2 regions of the Halioglobus sp. D3-4 genome follow, and region 2 is predicted to be linked to the other one. Evidence: predicted binding sites of a transcription regulator. Region 2 holds the regulator's gene; the other holds the start of a gene.

Region 1 (10,134 bases), 1.1 Mb from region 2:
TCCTGACCCAGTTGGGGGAATCAGACTCCCCCAACTTACAAGCAAAGTTCGCTATCACCACTGTGTAGCGAGCAGGGTCGATCAGTTCGACATAGATCGCCCTCCTCCTCTTCCGTTTCTCTGCAGGCAACATAGCAATATCGAGTATTTTGTTTCGACAGCGCCGATATACTATGCTTAGCCAGGTTCAGGCACATTCATCTTCCCTGCCTGCCATTTTCAACTGGCAGGAGAATGCAATAATAGATAGAGGAGAAGCACCCTTTGAAGATTCTTGTCGCTCTTATCACCGCATTTTTCATCGCCTCATCATTTGCTGCAGAAACCACTCTGGACGTACCTGATGAGATAGGAATCAGGGGCTCTATCGATATTATCTGGAGCGGCCCCGACACCTCAGGCGCGAGTATACGTATTTACAAGCCGGATGATTCGGTCGTCCGCAGTTCAGGCGTTGGCTATCCCAATAGCGCAAAAGGCCATTCCGTGTCGATGCTGGCACCGGAAGAGCCGGGTAAATATATTGTAAAATTCCAGGCAAACGGCGAGACGCTGGCAAGCGACGCAATCACCGTTGTAATGGTCGAAGCCTCGGTGGACACACCGGAATCAGTTCCAGCGGGCGCCGGTTTCGACATCAATTGGACTGGCCCGAATAACCGGGGCGACTATGTAGGCGTGGCGGAGCCCGATGCCAGCGATCTCCGCAAAGGGGCAGCCTATGTATACACCGGCAATTCCAGGAATGGCACCTTGGCGCTTACCGCACCTGAGGAGCCCGGTACCTACGATATTATCTATAGAACCGGCTCCACGGTTTTGGCGCGCGTACCATTACAGGTCACTGGCGTAAGCGCGAGCCTGATCGGTCCGGATGAGGGTTCTGCTGGCAGCGCCGTCACCGTTTCCTGGGAGGGACCTGACAACAGCGGTGATTACATCACTCTCGCCGAGCGCGACGGAGAACGCATCCCCAAAGCACACTATGTCTACACCAGTAACGCCAAAAACAACGCGGTGAGTATCGCCTTGCCAGAACAGGCTGGCGAGTTCGATATTGTCTATGTGACGCGCAGCGGTAAGATTCTGGGTCGAATGCCGATCGCGATTACCAGCACCAACGCAAAAATTACAACCGAAGCACAAGCCGGCGCGGGCTCCGATCTGGTGGTCAACTGGAGCGGGCCGAACAATAGCGGCGATTATATCGCCCTGGCCGCCCGTGATGGCGGTCTCATCAAGGGCAGCAGCTATGCGTATACCGGTAATTCGACCGACAATGCAGTAACCCTTATCATGCCAGAACAAACGGGCGACTATGATGTAGTGTACGCCACCAAGAGCAAACGTGTGCTGGCGCGCTCGCCCGTGACGGTCAAGGAAGTGACAGTGACGCTTGACGCCCCTGCACAGGTGCAAAGCAAACTGTTGTTTGACGTTCAATGGGAAGGCCCGGGTAATCAAGGCGACTGGATAGGAGTAATGGATCCGGCAGAGGAGAAACCACTGGCCTACCGCTACATCGACCCACTGGAAAATCACGTACAAATGGCAGCCCCCAAAACACCGGGAGACTACCAATTGGTTTACCGCACGCGTGGTAAACGTGAACTGGCCACCAGAGCAATTACCATCACCCCCGCCGCCCAAGAGCCCGGTTACGTGCAGGTTACCCGTGACCTATCCAACGGCTTTGGTGACGGCGCTGCCGTTGAAGTTATACTGGATGCATCAGGCAGTATGCTACAAAAGCAAGGCGACAAACGGCGTATCGAAATCGCCAGGGAAACCCTGACCCAACTGATCCGCGATACCATTCCTGCGGAAACCGGCTTTGCACTGAGGGTGTTTGGTCACAGGGAAAGTGGCAGTTGCCGCACTGACCTCGATATTCCCCTCGGCCCGCTTGACCCTCCGGCAGCCATCGCAGTCATTGAGAACATCCAGGCAATGAATCTGGCCAAGACCCCTATCGGCAAATCCCTGGCACTCGTCGAACAGGACCTTGGGGACGTTACCGGCGAGCGCATAATCATTCTGGTAACTGACGGCGAAGAGACCTGCGACGGCGACCCTGCCCTGGCGATCAGGCAACTACGCGACAACGGGTGGGACATCAAAGTTAATATCGTAGGCTATGCCATTGATGATGACGCATTGCAAGAGACATTCAAAAGCTGGGCAGCACTGGGCCGGGGACAGTACTTGAGCGCTTCCAATGCCGATGAACTGGCGGCAGCTATCAGACAGTCGGTCGAAACCGGCTTCAAGATAATGGATAGTGAGGGCGCGACGGTAGCACGTGGCATGACAAACGGTGCGGCGTTGGAGTTGCCACCTGGTCTCTATACAGTGGAGTATTCCCTGGGTGGGGAGACCGCTGAAGCGATAGCTGAGATAAAGTCCGAGGAAACAGCAATCGTCGAATTGCCCTGACGGGATTATCAAGGAGAACCTGACTCTCGCCTGATCATCCACGAGTGTGTTGAGGCGTTCATACTCGTTCAGCGTGCGTCGAATCGCTCATTCCTGCTAGTCAAAGGCGCTTGAGCTAGATCATGGCATAGCAGCGCAAACGGAATGTATGCTTAAACTCCTGGATGGGCAGCGGATACAATCACATGCGGATAGCAATTTACATCGCATTTCTAACGATCGGCTATACCGTACCCATCGCGGCTGACACCGCCGATGAACGACAACAACAGGCCCGCGCATTGGCGGACAGGTTTGTCGGCATGCTGAAGCCACAACTCAAGCAGGCCATGACTGCGGGCGGCCCGACACAAGCCATCGCCGTATGCGCGGACATAGCACCCGGGATCGCCGATGCGCTGAGCGCCGAGCCAGGCTGGCTCGTAAAGCGCGTCAGTCTCAAATCACGTAATGCAAGCCGGGCGGTGCCAGATGCGTGGGAGCGCGAAGTCCTTTTGGATTTTGATCGGAAACAGGCCACGGGAACCGCACCAGAGCTTCTGTACTACGGTGAAGTCAGCAACGGGCAGTACCGATACATGCAAGCCCAGGTGGTCGAACCTCTATGCCTGGTGTGTCACGGTGAAGCCCTGGCCGACGATGTTCAGGAGACGCTGGAGCAGTACTACCCGGATGACTGGGCCACCGGTTACAAACTGGGAGAGGTGCGCGGTGCCATCAGCATATCCGGCACTCTATAGCACGGTTTGTCCTTTAGACATGCCGTGCCCATGCAGAACACCAAGTATAAAATCCCCGAGGAATTGATCACGGAAATATCGCTCCCTCCTTAACGGAAGTGGAGTGTAATTTCGCTTTGCGGGCTGAGCTGGCATAATCTGACGTAATATTACTTGAAACAGATTGGGATGATATCCAAGGCCCTATGAGTACATATACCTAGAAAAGAGTCTCGTAGATGCATCATCTGATATTTGAGTAACCGCATGCCCCTTTAGAGTTGCCCATTCATGCCACGAAAAAGAACAACTGTCAGACTATTGTTGATGATGGCCGCGCTTCTTTGTTCTGCAGGGGTTCAGTCGCAAGTTGAGATTTCAAAAACTAATTACCACTACGATTCAGAGGGATCGCTAAACCTCGACGAATTCATTGCAAGCATTGAATCAACGGGTCGCTTCGTACCCTTCGATAACGCAGATATACCCGTAGGGCGAGGGAATCACTGGATATTTGGTGATATCGAATTGAAGGAAGCCCGCGACGCGGACCAGTGGTTTCTGGAAATCAATTTCCCGAATATTGATCGAGTTGAAGCGTTTATCCTTCATGATGACGGTAGCGTTGATCGTTTTCTGGTTGGTGATGAAGTGGCTTTCAACGATTGGCCCCTCAGCTACAGAAAGCCCTCTATACCCCTGAATGTGCCAACGCCAGGGAGCGCAAAATTCTATCTCAAAATCGCTAGTGAAACGCCACTAATATTGCCTATTGAAGTAATTTCCCAGCGGGATAGAGATTCTACTGAGGAAAATGAGTACTTCCTATACGGAATTTTCTATGGCTCCATTTTCATTCTCGCTTTGTATAACGCCGGCGTGTATGTCTCTCTCCGCGATAAAAGTTATCTATACTATGTTCTCTATATTCTTGCGTTCTCTCTGGTACAGGCAACTACCACCGGGATAGGTCAGCAGTATCTCTGGCCTGACCTGGAGAACGCCACTACTCGTATTGCGCTGCTCGCCATAGCATCGACGAATTTCTTTATGATATTTTTCGTCATATATTTCCTCGATCTAAAGTCATACGCTCCAAACCTGATAACGCCACTGCGTTGCATCGCATGGACCGCTTTACTGTGCATTCCCACATTACTGCTTCCGCAATACGCATATACACAATACTTTCTTCATGGACTAAACCTATTTTCGATGGTTACGATTGGTTTTGTCATCATTCGGGTATTCCGACACAACATAAGACCCACTATGTATCTACTGGTGGGCTATAGCATATTGTTCAGCACTATCGTACTGGCGCTACTCTTTCAAGCCAGCCTTATCTCATATTATTCATACACCGATTTCAGCATGTCAGTGGGGATTATTTTCGAAGCAATTGTTCTCTCAATAGGCCTGTCAGAGCGAATCGCTAAACTGCGCATCGAAAACGAGCAGTCAGAAAGAGCGCAGAGGATTGTGCAGGAAGAGTTGGCCCAGCAGCTTATACAGGCCAGAGAACATGAAAGAAGCGAGATCAGCAAACTACTTCACGACAGTGTCAGTCACGACCTTGTTGTTATTCAGCGGAAGATTTCTCAACTTGGTAGTGCAGATATACCGCAACAATTCAGCCTCGCCGCCAGGATCGACGACATTAACACAAAGCTCAGTACCACGATTAATGACATACGGAACATCTCTCATCTCTCACACCCACGCATTGCCAAACATCTCGGACTGGAATCGGCTCTGTCCGCATTACTGAAGAGTACCTTTGGCACCAGTATCACCTGGAATCTCTACATACAAGATATTTACCTTAGCGAAGATACGCAGCTATTACTTTATCGAGCTGTACAGGAAGCCACCACCAATATCATTAAACATGCAAAGGCCACTGAGTGCATTGTTAGACTCGAAGCCAGCAAGACAACTGGTGAGATTCGATTCGTTATAAAGGACGACGGCCAGGGATTTATGGCATCATCCAGAAGTTGGCGCTTTGGACTTCGCACTCTAAACGAACACTGCAAAGCTCTGGCAGCTCTACTCGATGTCCAATCCAGCCCGGAAAGTGGCACCACGCTTACAATCATTCTCCCATACCGTAGCGAAGGAGAGCTCAATGGATAGAACGCTTTTACTTGTCGACGACCACCCACTTTTTCGCAGGGGCGTAAGAGAGTTGATCCTCTCACAGAGCGACCTTTACGACGACGTATTTGAAGCGGATAACGGGTGGGAAGCTCTAAACCTGATACACCGAATTCGACCCGGCTGCGTAATGCTAGACATCGCCATGCCGGAAATCGATGGCTTACAAACTCTTGAGCGCATTAAGGCGAAAACACCTGATACCAGATGCATTATATTCAGCATGTACAACAACACAGAGTTCGTTACTGGCGCGCGAAACAGGGGCGCTCAAGGTTATATTCTGAAGACAGATCCTGACCGAATTGTGCTGGAGTGCCTGTACAACATCATGCACGGGCGAGAGTATGTCAGTAAGTCTGTAGGCAATGGTTTTGAGACTGCAATGCCTCAAACCCAGGTAACCCGCAAAGACCTGGAGAGACTCAGTAGCAGAGAGAAGGAGATTCTATCCCTGATAGCCAAAAACCAAACAAGTAAGGAAATCTCCAAACACCTTTCGTTGAGTATAAGGACCATTCAAAACCATCGGGCAAATATCTGCAAAAAGCTTGGCATCAGTGGTTCAAACACATTGTTGAAACTCGCCATAGAGAACCAGGCCTGGCTATAGAAAAATGAGTACAGACATCATGCGGAAATAACGTATTCGCTTGAGTACAAGTACTTAAGGGTAGTCAGGAATTTTTACAGTATGAGATTTCGCAGAACTCCAGAATGAGAATAAGCCCGTATTTTTGTATGTTTTTCGTACTATTTAGGGCTAAGAAATCTACAAACAATTCCAAGCAGAAAGAGCGGCAATTTATTCTTGAGTAAGAGTACTCAGCATATCGTCCACAAATTTTACAGAGCCGACCTCCCTATGCACCGGGAATAATAATAGCTCTTCAAGTCTTTGTTACTAAGCGCCATTCGCTGAGTTGGAATACTTCTTGCTGCGCTCTACTAGCAGCACCACCGTGAGTGAGAAACAGTTTTCTCTTTCACCTTAATGATTACAAGTTGGAGTTAAAACGATGAAAAGGATTCTACCGAAGTGCTTGTTAGCGACCTTATTTTTTGCAGCCGCCAATGCTAATGCCTACTATGTTCGTCCCTATCTGCAGTTAGGTGGCGGAATTGTCGACGGCCTTGTTCAAAACGGCGCTACAAGTGCGTCGCAAAGTTTCACCAGCTCGCTAAGGGCCGGAGCTGACCTGAATACCGGCAAGGCAAGAGCGTTGGTAGATCTAACCGGCACCAACCAATTCGGTCAGGCAGTTGGCGGTTTTGGTGACAGGGTTTCATTTAGCAATAATTCTGTCGGCACCTCGGTGAACTTTTCATTTCTGTTCGACGGCACTATCGATATCACCAACGTTGTGAATCAAGGCGCTTTTATGCAGTATGGTTATTCAGCGACCTTATACGTTTTCGAAGCCGGCAGCGGTGCCACTTACGCGAACTACACCTCAATCGGCGGTGAACTCATTGGTCGCAGTAAGTTTGCTAGCTTTACGAACCCGGAAACTGACGTGTCTACAGTCGTAAATGATATGCTCAGCCAATCCATACTCATTGACGAGGCTCAGGACTTTGATGTCTTCGCCAGCCTCGGAGTGTTCACCTCCACAGGGAACAATCCAGTCAGGGTAAAATTGGACTTCCTCAACACCGGTTCCTTCGGCATTCAAGTGGCCGATGGTGTCACCTATACTTCAGAGTCCGGCGTCTTTCTGGATTCCACAAATTCAAACACCGTACCGTTACCTGGCACCCTGGCCCTTTTCGGTATCGGATTACTTGGCATAGCGGGGCGCCGCCGTACTGTCTCAGCGAGTTAATACGTTGGTTTAGTATAGAATCTACTGGGGTATCATTCTGGCAGCCAACGAACGGTAAATGCGCCGAGAAACCCTTATCCAGCGGTGCCCATGTGCCGCTGGATGATATCGCCACAGATACTGTCAATCATATCCAGCACTCTAAAGCCCGATTGCTCCTTTTCATGCCAAGGATCTACACATCGATCGGCCAGAGCAACCAAGAGCACTTTGCTCCTCCACGCAGTAGCCCCCGCTATGGTAGGCTAGCAATGTTCCTGCCTGCAATACAGCACCAGTTTTATGTAGCCAAGCCACCGCGCAGCTGACAAACATGTCGAGGTCTTTATGAAATTCCGCTATATCTGCGGGTTAGCCGCGTCCTTGTACGCACTTAGCTGCGCTGCATCGTCTCCGTCCGAGCTTGCCGAAAGCCTTGTGGACACTGCGCGCAAAAGTTGTGAGGCGCTGGACGCTGGCCAATTTAAGGTCGATCCCGATTACTTCGTCACCCTGGATCTCGACGGCGATGGCGAACCCGATGAACTGGTGGATGAAAGCCACTTCAGTTGCTCCAGTTCGGCCTCACTGTTTACGCCGAACGGCGGTTACATGCTGCATGCGATAGTGAATGGCGCCGTGTTCAGCTGGCAAATCAATGGCTGGCGAACTGTTGACTGGGGTAAGGACAAGGTATTGTTGCTGGCGGAACACGGCACCGAATGCGGTGGCTATGGCTATCAGCCGTGTTATGAGGCGGTGGTTTTTAGCGAGCATCACCCGATGAGCGTACGGCCGGGCGAATCAGACAACGCATCTTCACCGTAAACATGCTGGCGATACTGCTAGCGTTCCACCAAAAGCTTCGACAATGCTTACCCACAGTCGTTCATGATAGGCTCGCTTGATGGAAGATATAGCGTTTTTCACACAACTGCTCGACGTACTGCGCACCCAACCTGTATTAACCCTCTTTCTCATTCTTGGCGCGGGTTACTTGATTGGCGGTTTTCGTATCGGCAATTTTTCACTCGGGCCCGTTGCCGGTGTACTGTTTGCCGGGCTGTTCCTCGGCCATTTCGATTTTAGGATGTCGCCCGGAGCCCAATCCGTTGGCTTTGCCCTGTTTATTTTTTCCGTCGGATACCAGGCCGGGCCACGCTTTTTCGACGTATTGCGAACCGATGGCCTCCGCTATTTTCTGCTGGCAGTCGTCATCTCCGGCTCCGGGTTCGGCATCGCAGTGCTTGCATCGAGTTTGCTGGCACTGGAACCCGGCTCTGCCGCCGGTATATTAGCGGGCGGCCTGACCAGCTCACCCACGCTCGCCGCTGCGCAGGAAGCATTGAGATCAGGTCAAGTGATGCCTCCGCCGGGCATAACTGCCGATGAAATGATGGGCAACGTAGCGACCAGCTATGCAATCACGTATATCTTCGGTTTGGCAGGCCTTATCACCATCATCAAACTGCTGCCACAAATTGTCGGAATCAACCTTGTGCAGGAGTCTGCCGATTTAGAGAACGCAAACAAGGAACTCGTCGGCACGCAGCCCACTAACATCGATGCGCGTATCTACCGGGTCACTAATTCCGATATCACACACTTGCCATTCGTCGAAGTCATAAACCAGTATTGGGATGGCCACTCAGTAGTCCGTGTCCGCCGCGATGGTGAGCTTCTGGAAAAGCCGGACCACTTGATATTAGGTGATGAGTTACTCGTAATAGGCCATGTAAATTTTTTCGCCGATACGGTTTCAAAAATTGGCGCAGAAGTTACACCAGCGGTCGACAAACGAGCGGCGACACAAACCGCGCAGATAGTGGTCACCAATCCTGATACCACAGGAAAGACGCTACAACAGCTGGAACTCCCGCGGCGGTTCGGTGTTATGGTAACAAAGCTGACTCGCAGTCGAATCAATGTGCCGCTCACAGCAGCAGTGGCGCTGCAACGGGGCGACATCTTAACCGTGGTCGGTATGAATGGGAGCATCGACCTGCTGGGAGAAGAAATCGGTCACGTTGACCGAGCCATGATCGAGACCGACATGGTGACATTCTCCTTTGGCATTGCAGCGGGCGTCGTGCTGGGCCTGTTCAGTATAGCCATCGGCCAGTTCTCCATCGGCCTGGGTTCCGCCGGCGGTTTGTTGGCGTCCGGACTGATCATCGGCTACCTGCGTAGCATATATCCTGTTTTCGGGCGCATGCCAGACAGCACCCGCTGGTTCTTGATGGAGTTTGGTCTATTGCTATTTATGGCCGGCGTGGGGCTGCGCGCTGGGGCAGATATTATTGAAACTGTCGCAGCGGCAGGCCCTGTATTGATCATCTCTGGTGCGTTCGTGACTGTTATCCCTGTCATAATCGGCTATGTTTTTGGACGCAAGGTGTTAAAGATACATCCGGTGCTGCTACTCGGCGGCATCACAGGTTCTATGACCAGCGGTGCCTCGCTCAGCGTAGTGACCGCTGCAGCGAAGAGTCCCATGCCGTCGCTCGGCTACACTGGCGCCTATGCATTCGCGAATGTACTGCTGACAATCGCGGGCAGCATGGCGCTCTTGATTCACTGACCACGGACAACAATAAGAAGTATTCGGGGGTAGATCACGCCTATAACCACTGTTTTTAGCGCTATGCCGTAAACAACGCCATGTTGTCCTTTCGCAAAGTGTGCCGTTCATGTTGAGGTAGTCATGAGAGCCGACCGAGTTTCCCGGTAGCATAATCCGCTTCCACCTTGGCTATTTCAGCTTCAGTATTCATCACGAACGGGCCTTTGTGGACGAAAGCTTCTTTTACGGGCTCGGCTGCAAATAATGCAAAGTGCGCTTCTGAAGCAGCAATATTGTTGAATTCCATTGTATGCGCGGAGAAAGCCGAGTTTGCTTCAATGGCAATGGATTTGCCTTCCTGTAGTTTTACCCTCTTACCCGCAACAACGAGCTCGATCCCACCTCGCATCGCATAAACCCAGGCGTGTTCCAGGGCCTTCAGTTCATGGGC
Region 2 (10,134 bases):
CCCAGCCAGTCACAATTATCTACGTGAGTTGCCCGTCGACTACGTAAAAATCGACGGTAGTTTTATCACCAGTATTCATACCAACCGCAACGACTACGCGATGGCGCGCTCCATTAATGATCTCGCGCACTTTCTGGGTCAGGAAACGATTGCAGAATCCGTCGAGAACGATGAGATCATAGTGAAGCTAGAGGAACTGGGAGTCGACTATTTACAGGGCTGGGGCATAGGCCGTCCCAAGCCGCTGGCGCACGTCACCGCCGACCTGTCCAACCTCGAGAAGTAAGCTGAACTGAAAGTGAAGCCATCCAGCCGGATCGATCAGGACTTCAGCCGTCTCATTGAGCTGATATATCGCGGCGCACTGGAGCAGCAACCGTGGCAGGCGGCCCTGCCCGCACTGCGTGAGGCAATGGACGCCCAGGTGGTGTCGCTCGTGCTGCGCCCGCCAACAGAAGACGACCAGGGCGTGATATTGAACAGTGTACGCCCTGATCCGTCACGCGCAGACTCTGATACAAGACTCGCCGACCCAAACGACTGGGAAGCCAGCGCCTACCGCGAACAGTTTTTTTCGCTGGACCCATTCGTCAACCTGCCTCCGGATAAAGTCATTGCTTTGGCGGACATACTGCCCGACAAAGAGCTGTTGAGCTCGGATTACTACCTGCACTACCTTAAACCCATCGGGCTGTTCAGAATTCTCGGCGTGGACACCACTGAGCCGGGCGGTATGCTGGCCCGATTGCGCTTCGCAAGGCGCGATACTGAATCGCGTTTCGGGAAACGGGAACGCACCCTGCTTGATGCCCTGACGCCACACCTGCGGTTGGCAATAGAGATTTACGCCAGGCTGAACCGCATGACGTCGGAAAGAGACGTCTACGCAGGTGCCGTCAATCAACTGTCGGTAGCCAGTATCATCCTCGACGAGCGTGGCCGACTACTTACCACGAATGCCGTGGGCCAGGCGCTACTCGATCAGGGTGAAGGTCTCAGCCTCCGGGACGGCTGCCTGCATATCGAAGGCAGGGATATCAACAAGGAATTACAACAGGCGCTGTCCGTTATTATCAAGGCACAATTGCGTGGAGAAACATCTCTGGTGCGCGCTCTGCGGGTACCGCGCTCGACCGGGCGCGCCGATCTGGGGCTGGTGATTCGGCCTGTGCCGGCCTCGCAGTGGAGCAAGGGGCAATCTAGCCCCTCAGTCGCTGTGTTCATCAGTGATCCAGATCTACAAGAGTCAACCTCAGGCCAGATTCTCGGGGAGTTGTTTGAACTAACCCCAGCGGAAGCAAACCTCGCCACCCTGCTGGCGCGCGGCCTCAGCCTGGCGGAGGTATCCACCGCTCAGGGCATCTCACAGCACACCGCACGAGCGCAGTTAAAATCCATTTTCGCTAAAACGGGCGTATCGCGCCAGGCAGAACTGGTCCGGCTGGTACTGAAAAGCGTGGCCTCTCTGGGCTGATCATTACACTGCGCAGGATTGCATTTACCAGCTCATGGGAATCTGATTTTTAGGAAAATTTAGCGAATCGAAGAACCAGGTTTCGATCGCATATCTGGGCTGTTCAGCACTGGAAAGCGACTGTGTTCTGTGCAGTAGCAGGTGATCAAAAAACAACAGGTCACCCTCGCGGAATGTCGGCGCCTTGATGACCTCTTCCGGGTATTCATCCAAAATCGCCTGCGCTGCAACAGTCCAGTCCATTACGCCAGAGCCGGTTCGAAACTTCTGCATCAATCTTATCGGCACAATATCCAACCCGTGCACGTCATAACCGGGCCCACAATTCGACAGGGGTATCCAGCAATTCAAACTGGCTATCTCCTCCCCCATAAAGGCACCATCCTGATGAAAATCGATGGGCTCGGCCGGCGACTGCGATCTTCGCAACGTCCACTTGAAAACGGACACACAGGGTGTGTTACCGAAATAGTCGCGCAGCAGGGTTTTCATCGACTTCCGCTCAAACAGATCGAGAAGTTTCTCGACCACATTCGGCATTTTCACTGTCAGGATCGATCCGCCAAGGCCGAGAGAGCGCCCCAGTTTTGCCCCGTTGGAAACGGTATTCGCATAGGTAGGATTGGATTTCTTCTTCATCGCGATGCTGTCGTTTGTTTCTTTTAGCACCGGGGTGATATCGCATTGTTTAGTCAAATATCGCCCGAGTCGGCCACGGCCACGAGTTCTTACGGAAAAAGAGTAGTCGATATACGATTTCATCGTTTTCACGTCATTCTGATCAAAAAAATTCCTTACGATGACACACCCACTCTCTCGCATCGACTGCTTCAGGAATTCAACCGTGAGTTCTGATGCTTCGACTTCAGGCACACGGCAACTGGCCACCGAGATGGTGTCGGTTCGCGCGTCAATGACACGTTCTGAGGGCTGTGACTCTAATTCCTTGAAGGAGAGAATCCTGTTATTGAGGCGCGACAGGTATTTGTTTCTACTGAGAAGATGATCGCCATAAAGGCTCAGCTTCCGGATGAGATTGGACACAATTACGCTTCGCTCTCGGGAATTCACTAATCGCGCGGAGTCTATTACAGGTATGCGGTAGGCACAACTTGTGGGAACCAGAGTTAGCCAGGACTTTAGCCTGTTGACCTGAATCAACGAAACGATTCCGATCCCCTGTTATTGTCAGGCCTTCGTCGCTACCAGACATGACAAACTGAGTTGGACATGGCGCAATTGCCCACGGATGTGAGCCACCTTGACCGGACAGCCTCTGAGATTCTGGCTGGGCGTGCACTGGCAGAAAAGTATAGCTGTCAGGGGCCTCGCTATACCTCCTATCCCACCGCGCCACAGTTTCGCGAGGACTTTCCCCACGACCAATACACGCATTGGCTGTGCAATAATGACGAGCGTAAAACCGCGCCACTGTCACTGTATGTTCACCTGCCATTCTGCCATGACATTTGCTATTACTGCGGATGCAACAAGGTCGTCACACGCGAGCAGTACGCCGTTCGAAACTACCTGCGTCGCCTCAAAATAGAGGTGGAACACCAAGCTTTTGTGGTCGGCAGTAGTCGACCCGTGACCCAGTTGCACTGGGGTGGCGGGACGCCGAACTACCTGGACAACGGCGAACTGACCGAGCTGATGCACCTACTGGCCAGTCACTTCCGCTTGCTCGACAGCGGCTACCGGGAATACTCTATTGAGATCGACCCCAGAGTAACGGACTTCGATACCATCGCTCTGCTCAAGGGCCTGGGTTTCAATCGCATCAGCCTCGGGATACAGGATTTTGATCCCCTCGTGCAAAAAGCAATCAATCGCATTCAGCCTTACGAACAGGTTGCGCCATTAGTTGAGAACGTTCGCTACAACAACTTTCGCTCATTGAGCTTTGATCTGATTTATGGCCTGCCCCATCAGAGCCGCGAAACCATAGGTGATACGCTGGAAAAGGTTATTGGCCTGAAGCCTGATCGCATCGCCTGCTACAACTATGCCCATATGCCGCAACGCTTCAGCAGCCAGCGCGCGATAGACCGATTGGCCCTGCCAACACCGGATGAGAAGTTACTGATGCAATGTATTATCAGCCAGCGGCTGCAGGATGCTGGTTATCTCCATATCGGCATGGATCACTATGTATTGCCTGAGGACGAGCTGGCCATCGCGCAGCGCGAAGGACGTTTGCAGCGTAATTTTCAGGGCTATTCGCTCAATATCGCCGAAGATATGTTGGGGCTCGGGGTTTCCGCGATCAGCCAGTTGGGTGATTTCTACCTGCAGAATGAGCGCGACCTCGCCGCTTACTACGAGGCGATTGATCAGGGCAGGCCCACCGCGTACCGCGGTTTTAAAGTAAGCCGTGAGGACAAACTACGACGGTTTATCATCATGAGCCTGATCTGTGAACTCAAGCTGGACATTACCGAGTGCAATCGCTGCTTTGGCGTCGACTTTAACGCGAGGTTCCGGCGCGAAATCGACAGGATGCGCCAAATGGAAACGGACGGCCTGCTGCAGATAGGCTCCGATGAAATCCTGATAACGGAACTCGGTAGACCCTTCCTGCGCAATATATGCATGCTGTTTGATGCCTATCTGGATACCCGGGTAATCGACGCTTCTGCAAAAACCTTTTCGGCGACAATTTAACGACTATGGATAGTTTAGCCTACACTGGAAATCCTCTATACTCGCCCCTACGCTATGTAGGGAAAAGCCCGATGACTTCCAACATCTCAACTCCAGCCGATGAAGAGTTCATACCCTGCCAGCACGAGTACCGGGTGAACTGCGGAAACTGCCGTCTCAACAGTATATGCCTGCCCCTCACCCTGGAAGATGACGACATCGTTCAATTGGACGATATTATCCAGCGCAGCAAACCATTGCAGAAGGGGCAACACCTGTACCGTGAGGGCGACGAATTTCAATCTGTGTACGCCGTGCGCTCCGGCACGCTAAAAGCCTACAAGACAACCGATGACGGCCGCGAGCAAGTCACGGGGTTCTACTTTCCGGGCGAAATCGTCGGCATGGATGGCATCAGTAAGAATGTGCACGATTCATCGGCAAGAACACTGGAAACTTCTGCCGTGTGCGAAATCCCGTTCAGCTCCCTGTCCAGGCTCAGCACCCTGATGCCAAACCTGCAGCACCACTTTTTCCAACTGATGAGCCAGAGAATCACTGAAGATCAGGTGTTAATCACACTACTTAGCAAAAATTCCGCCGATGAACGTGTCGCGGCCCTGTTGCTCAGCATCTCCACTCGCAATGCGCGCCGCAAGTTGAGCGCTACCCATTTCCGCCTGCCGATGTCACGGGTCGATATCGGCAACTATCTGGGATTGACAGTAGAGACCGTGAGCCGTGTTTTCAGCCGCATGCAGAAGCTGGCGATTCTTCGTGTCGATAACAAGGAGATCGAAATCCTTGATGCCCAGGCCATGCGAGCTATGGCGAATGTAGCCAACTGAGTACACATGCAAACCACGCTTCTCAATCAACTCTGCCCGCACCAAATACCGATGTTACTCGGTAGAACAAAACGGCATTGTCGTCAAATAAAAACTCCAACGAGGGAGATCTGCCCCCAATGATTCAGCATACCTTTGGTTTATTGGTCAGGCCCACTACACAGTGGCACACCGTTGCCGCAATGAGTGAGAATACCCTGCGTACTCTGCTTCTCTACCCGTGCCTGCTCGCAATACTGCCCGCTGTTGCATGGTATTACGGCACCACAGAAATAGGCTGGACAGTCGGCGATCACGGCGAAACCATACGCCTGACACGTGAAAGCGCTCGCCAGATATGTATCCTCTTTTACCTGACCATGCTCGCGTGTGTCGCGATCATTGGTTATTTCGTGCACTGGATGGCGGCCACCTACGGGGCGGAATCCAGTACTGTGCGGGGCATCGCGATTATTGGCCTGACGGCTACGCCGCTGTTTCTCGCTGGCGCGGTCGGTTTCTACCCGGTGCTGTGGCTGGATATGCTGATCGGCGTCGTCGCTGTCAGCTGGTCGGTGTACCTGATGTATCTTGGAATACCCATTGTGATGAAAATCCCCGAGGAGCGCGGCTTTCTGTTTTCCAGCGCTGTTTTGGCCATCGCACTGGTCATTCTGATCTGTTTGATGGTCGGTTCTGTGATCCTCTGGGATTTCGGCGCCGCACCGGCGTTTACCGATTGAGCGGGCGCTACGGATAGCGCTGCCACTACCTTGCATACTTTTTATATTGGAATAGAACCATGAGCGAGCTCAACACTGCACTGGAACACCCCACATACAACTACAAGGTGGTGCGCCAGTTCGCCGTCATGACGGTGGTTTGGGGTATTGTCGGCATGTTGGTAGGTGTGCTGATTGCAGCGCAGTTGGCTTGGCCTGCCCTGAACTTCGACCAGCCGTGGCTGCACTTCGGCAGACTGCGACCGCTACACACCAACGCCGTTATTTTTGCGTTCGGCGGGTCGGCGCTGTTTGCAACCTCCTATTACATCGTGCAACGCACCTGCCAGACGCGGCTGATGTCCGATGGCCTGGCGGCCTTTACATTCTGGGGCTGGCAACTTGTCATTGTTGCTGCGGCGATTACCCTGCCCATGGGTATCACCACCAGCAAGGAGTACGCTGAGCTCGAATGGCCGATTGATATCCTCATTGCGGTGGTCTGGGTGGTCTATGCGATTGTCTTCTTCGGCACCATCATGAAGAGGAAAACCTCGCACATCTATGTCGCGAACTGGTTCCTCGGTGCCTATATCCTCGCCGTTGCAGTACTGCATATCATCAACAGTATGGAAATCCCCGTCGACATGACCAAGTCCTACTCGGTCTATGCCGGTACAGTGGATGCGATGGTGCAGTGGTGGTATGGGCACAACGCCGTCGGTTTCTTCCTGACTGCGGGATTTCTGGGGATGATGTACTACTTCGTGCCCAAGCAGGCTGATCGGCCGGTATATTCCTACCGCCTGAGTATCGTCCACTTCTGGGCACTGGTCGCCGTATACATCTGGGCCGGCCCGCACCACCTCCACTATACCGCACTGCCCGATTGGGCTCAGAGCCTGGGCATGGTGATGTCCATCATACTTCTGGCACCGTCATGGGGTGGCATGATCAACGGCATGATGACGCTGTCCGGCGCCTGGGACAAACTGCGCACCGACCCCATCCTGCGCTTCCTGGTGGTGAGCCTCTCCTTCTACGGTATGTCGACGTTCGAAGGCCCGATGATGTCGATCCGCACGGTGAACGCCCTGTCGCACTACACAGACTGGACTATCGGGCATGTGCACTCCGGTGCGCTGGGCTGGGTGGCGATGATATCCATCGGTTCCATCTACCACTTGATACCCATCCTGTTCGCGAAGGAGCGAATGTACAGCGTATCGCTGATCAACACGCACTTCTGGATGGCAACCATCGGCACAGTGCTCTATATCGTATCCATGTGGGTGAACGGTATCCTGCAGGGCCTGATGTGGCGCGCCTATAACCAGGACGGCACACTGACCTACAGCTTTGTAGAGGCCGTCGCGGCCAGCTATCCGGGCTATGTAGTGCGCTTTATCGGCGGTGCCATATTCTTCAGCGGCATGCTGGTGATGGCCTATAACGTCTATATGACAAGCCGGCGGGACGTGGAGCCCCTGGCTGCACCCGCAACAGCGAACGCGGCGTAAGGAGTAGATCATGAAGCATGATGCAATCGAAAAAAATGTCGGCCTGATGATCATACTGACGCTGGTGGCACTGAGTTTTGGCACGCTGGTGGAACTGGTACCGTTGATGTTTGCCAAGGAAACGCATGAGCCGATCGCTGGCCTCAAACCACTTCCGGCGTTGGAACTGGAAGGCCGCGACATCTATATCCGCGAGGGCTGCAACAACTGCCACTCGCAGATGATCCGCCCCCTGCGCGCGGAGACTGAGCGCTATGGGCACTATTCAGTCGCCGGCGAATTCGTGTACGACCACCCCTTCTTATGGGGCTCCAAGCGCACCGGGCCTGACCTAGCGCGCGTTGGCGGGCGTTACAGTGACGACTGGCACCGCGCCCATATGTACAACCCGCGCGATGTTGTTCCGGAATCCAATATGCCGGCGTTCAAGTGGCTTTTCGATAACGAGATCGATGCACAGCGCACCCCGAAAAAAATGGCGGCACTGTCCAAAGTGGGCGTGCCCTACACAGAAGAAGATATCGCAGGGGCATCAGCAGCGGTCGAGGGTAAAACTGAAATCGATGCACTTGTCGCCTACCTTCAGCAGCTCGGTACGCTGCTGCAATCACGACGCTAATGCAAGGCTGATCTGATGGACATCAATGATCTGAGAGGCCTGAGCACTGCATTCCTGATGTTCGCATTCATCGGTCTGTGCTTTTGGGCGTATAGCAAGAAACGCAAAAAATCCTTTGATGAGGCGGCGAACCTGCCCTTCGCAGACGAGGAGATGAACCAGCGCACGCTGCAGGAGGAAGAGAAGAATGACTAGTTTCTGGAGCCTATGGATCATTGTGCTCACCAGTATCACCATAGTAGGCATCACCTGGATTCTTTTCGGCAACCGCAAGCGGGAACAGCGCCAGACCGAGCGGACAACCGGGCATGTCGCCGATGGCATTGAGGAGTACGACAACCCCCTCCCCGCCTGGTGGTTCTACATGTTTGTCATGACGATAGTCTGGGGGATTGGCTATCTGATCATTTATCCCGGCATGGGCAACTATCCGGGGCTTATCGGTTGGACGCAGGTCGGGCAGTACGAAGAACAGGTGTCTGTGGCCGATGAAAAGTACCGTGCGATGCGGGACCGGTATCTGGCCCTCCCTATCGAGGAAATTGCCAGCGACCCGGCCGTGCGCAAAATGGGTATGCGGATGTTTTCAAACAACTGTGCGCAATGCCATGGTGGCGATGCCCGCGGTAGTTATGGTTTCCCCAATCTCGCCGATAACGATTGGCTGTTTGGCGGCACGCCCGCCGATATCAAAACCAGTATCACCGCAGGTCGACAGGGCTCCATGCCTGCATGGGGCAGCGTGATCGGTGAGAAGGGCGTTACCGACGTAACCGCATATATCATGTCAATCAATGGCCGCGATGCCGACGAGAAGAGCGTCAACGCTGGCGAGAAGGTGTTTCAAACCTACTGCGTGGCCTGTCACGGGGCGGATGCCTCGGGCAACACCGCAATGGGCGCGCCGAATCTGAAAAATGGTATTTGGTTGTACGGCGGCAGCGCAGAGCAAATCAGCCACAGCATACGCGCTGGACGCGGCGGTGTGATGCCCGCCCACGCCGACACACTAAGCGAGGACAAGATTCATATCATCGCAGCCTATGTTTATGGCCTGAGCCAGTAGGCTGGGTTTCAGGCCGCGGCACGCACACTCGCAAGAGGTCAACCTAATCGCGAGGAGCGCGCCGCTTTACTGTATTAGAGGCTTATGACTGACCCCAACCGGATTGATCTGGAAGAGATCGCGCCAGCGGAAGTTGGCGAGATCGACCTGTACCAGCACCGCGAGAAAATCTACACCCGCAAGATCGAAGGCTTTTTCCAGCGCATTCGACTGTTTTCTGGCTGGCCGCTACTGCTGGGCTATCTCGCGCTGCCCTGGCTGTACTGGGACGGACGCCAGGCTGTACTGTTCGACCTCCCCGCACGCAAGTTCGATATTCTGGGGCTCACCTTCTGGCCACAGGATTTCCCCATGCTGGCCTTTTTACTGATCATAGCCGCCTTTGCACTATTCGCCGTCACCACGCTTGCAGGGCGAATATGGTGCGGTTACACCTGTCCGCAAACTGTCTGGACCAGTATTTTTATGTGGATCGAGCAGAAAACCGAGGGCAGCAGGAACCAGCGCGTCAAACTGGATCAGGCACCGTGGTCTGTAGAAAAGTTTATCCGAAAAACCGCCAAACATACCGGCTGGCTGATCGTTGCGTTCGTCACCGGATTTACATTTGTTGCCTATTTCTACCCTGTCAGAGAGCTACTCGGCAGCCTCACCAATCTGGATATCGACAGCTGGCCACCCTACTGGATCGTCTTCTTCACGCTGGCCACCTACATCAATGCCGGTTGGATGCGCGAACAGGTGTGCAAATATATGTGCCCCTATGCACGTTTCCAGTCTGTAATGTTCGATCACGACACCCTGATCGTTTCCTATGACGAAAACCGCGGCGAACCGCGCGGCTCGCGCAAGCGCGATGCCGACCCCTCGCAACTCGGCCTGGGGGATTGCATCGATTGCGAATTGTGCGTGCAGGTCTGCCCCACCGGGATTGATATTCGCCACGGGCTGCAGTATGAATGTATCGGCTGTGCGCTGTGCGTGGATGCCTGTGACTCCGTAATGGATAAAATGCACTATCCTCGCGGACTCATTCGCTATACCAGTGAGCGGGAACTGCAAGGTGGCAAGACACACTGGCTGCGCCCGCGCATCATCGGGTATGCCATGGTATTGTTTACCATGGTCGGGGTCTTTTCCTACACGATGTTCACGCGGGTTCCGCTGGAACTGACTGCAATCCGCGACCGCAATCAGCTGTTCGTCGCCACAGATACGAACGCCATCGATAATATTTATACGTTGCAGTTGGTGAATATG

The links. The regulator FNR, encoded in region 2, switches genes on or off when oxygen is low (the NO sensors DNR and NnrR bind a similar motif). The targets are predictions, from matches to a motif close to TTGATNNNNATCAA.
Region 1: a site for FNR is predicted at 2,547-2,560, ahead of AC0L6S_RS01775 (Tll0287-like domain-containing protein). Genes of this name have one in related genera too.

What each region holds. Positions count from the first base shown of each region.
Region 1 covers NZ_CM147907.1:403,959-414,092, reverse strand. Annotated here, with positions in the region: gene AC0L6S_RS01780 (VWA domain-containing protein) at 265-2,436, shown strand; gene AC0L6S_RS01775 (Tll0287-like domain-containing protein) at 2,622-3,176, shown strand; gene AC0L6S_RS01770 (sensor histidine kinase) at 3,447-5,294, shown strand; gene AC0L6S_RS01765 (response regulator) at 5,287-5,928, shown strand; gene AC0L6S_RS01760 (PEP-CTERM sorting domain-containing protein) at 6,335-7,141, shown strand; gene AC0L6S_RS01755 (hypothetical protein) at 7,469-7,948, shown strand; gene AC0L6S_RS01750 (aspartate:alanine exchanger family transporter) at 8,028-9,701, shown strand; gene AC0L6S_RS01745 (pirin family protein) at 9,823-10,134, opposite strand, start outside.
Region 2 covers NZ_CM147907.1:1,530,314-1,540,447, forward strand. Annotated here, with positions in the region: gene AC0L6S_RS06645 (DUF1631 family protein) at 1-286, shown strand, start outside; gene AC0L6S_RS06650 (helix-turn-helix transcriptional regulator) at 299-1,474, shown strand; gene AC0L6S_RS06655 (hypothetical protein) at 1,499-2,518, opposite strand; gene hemN (oxygen-independent coproporphyrinogen III oxidase) at 2,705-4,141, shown strand; gene fnr (fumarate/nitrate reduction transcriptional regulator Fnr) at 4,213-4,968, shown strand; gene AC0L6S_RS06670 (Yip1 family protein) at 5,088-5,690, shown strand; gene ccoN (cytochrome-c oxidase, cbb3-type subunit I) at 5,750-7,189, shown strand; gene ccoO (cytochrome-c oxidase, cbb3-type subunit II) at 7,200-7,808, shown strand; gene AC0L6S_RS06685 (cbb3-type cytochrome oxidase subunit 3) at 7,824-8,003, shown strand; gene ccoP (cytochrome-c oxidase, cbb3-type subunit III) at 7,996-8,874, shown strand; gene ccoG (cytochrome c oxidase accessory protein CcoG) at 8,959-10,134, shown strand, end outside.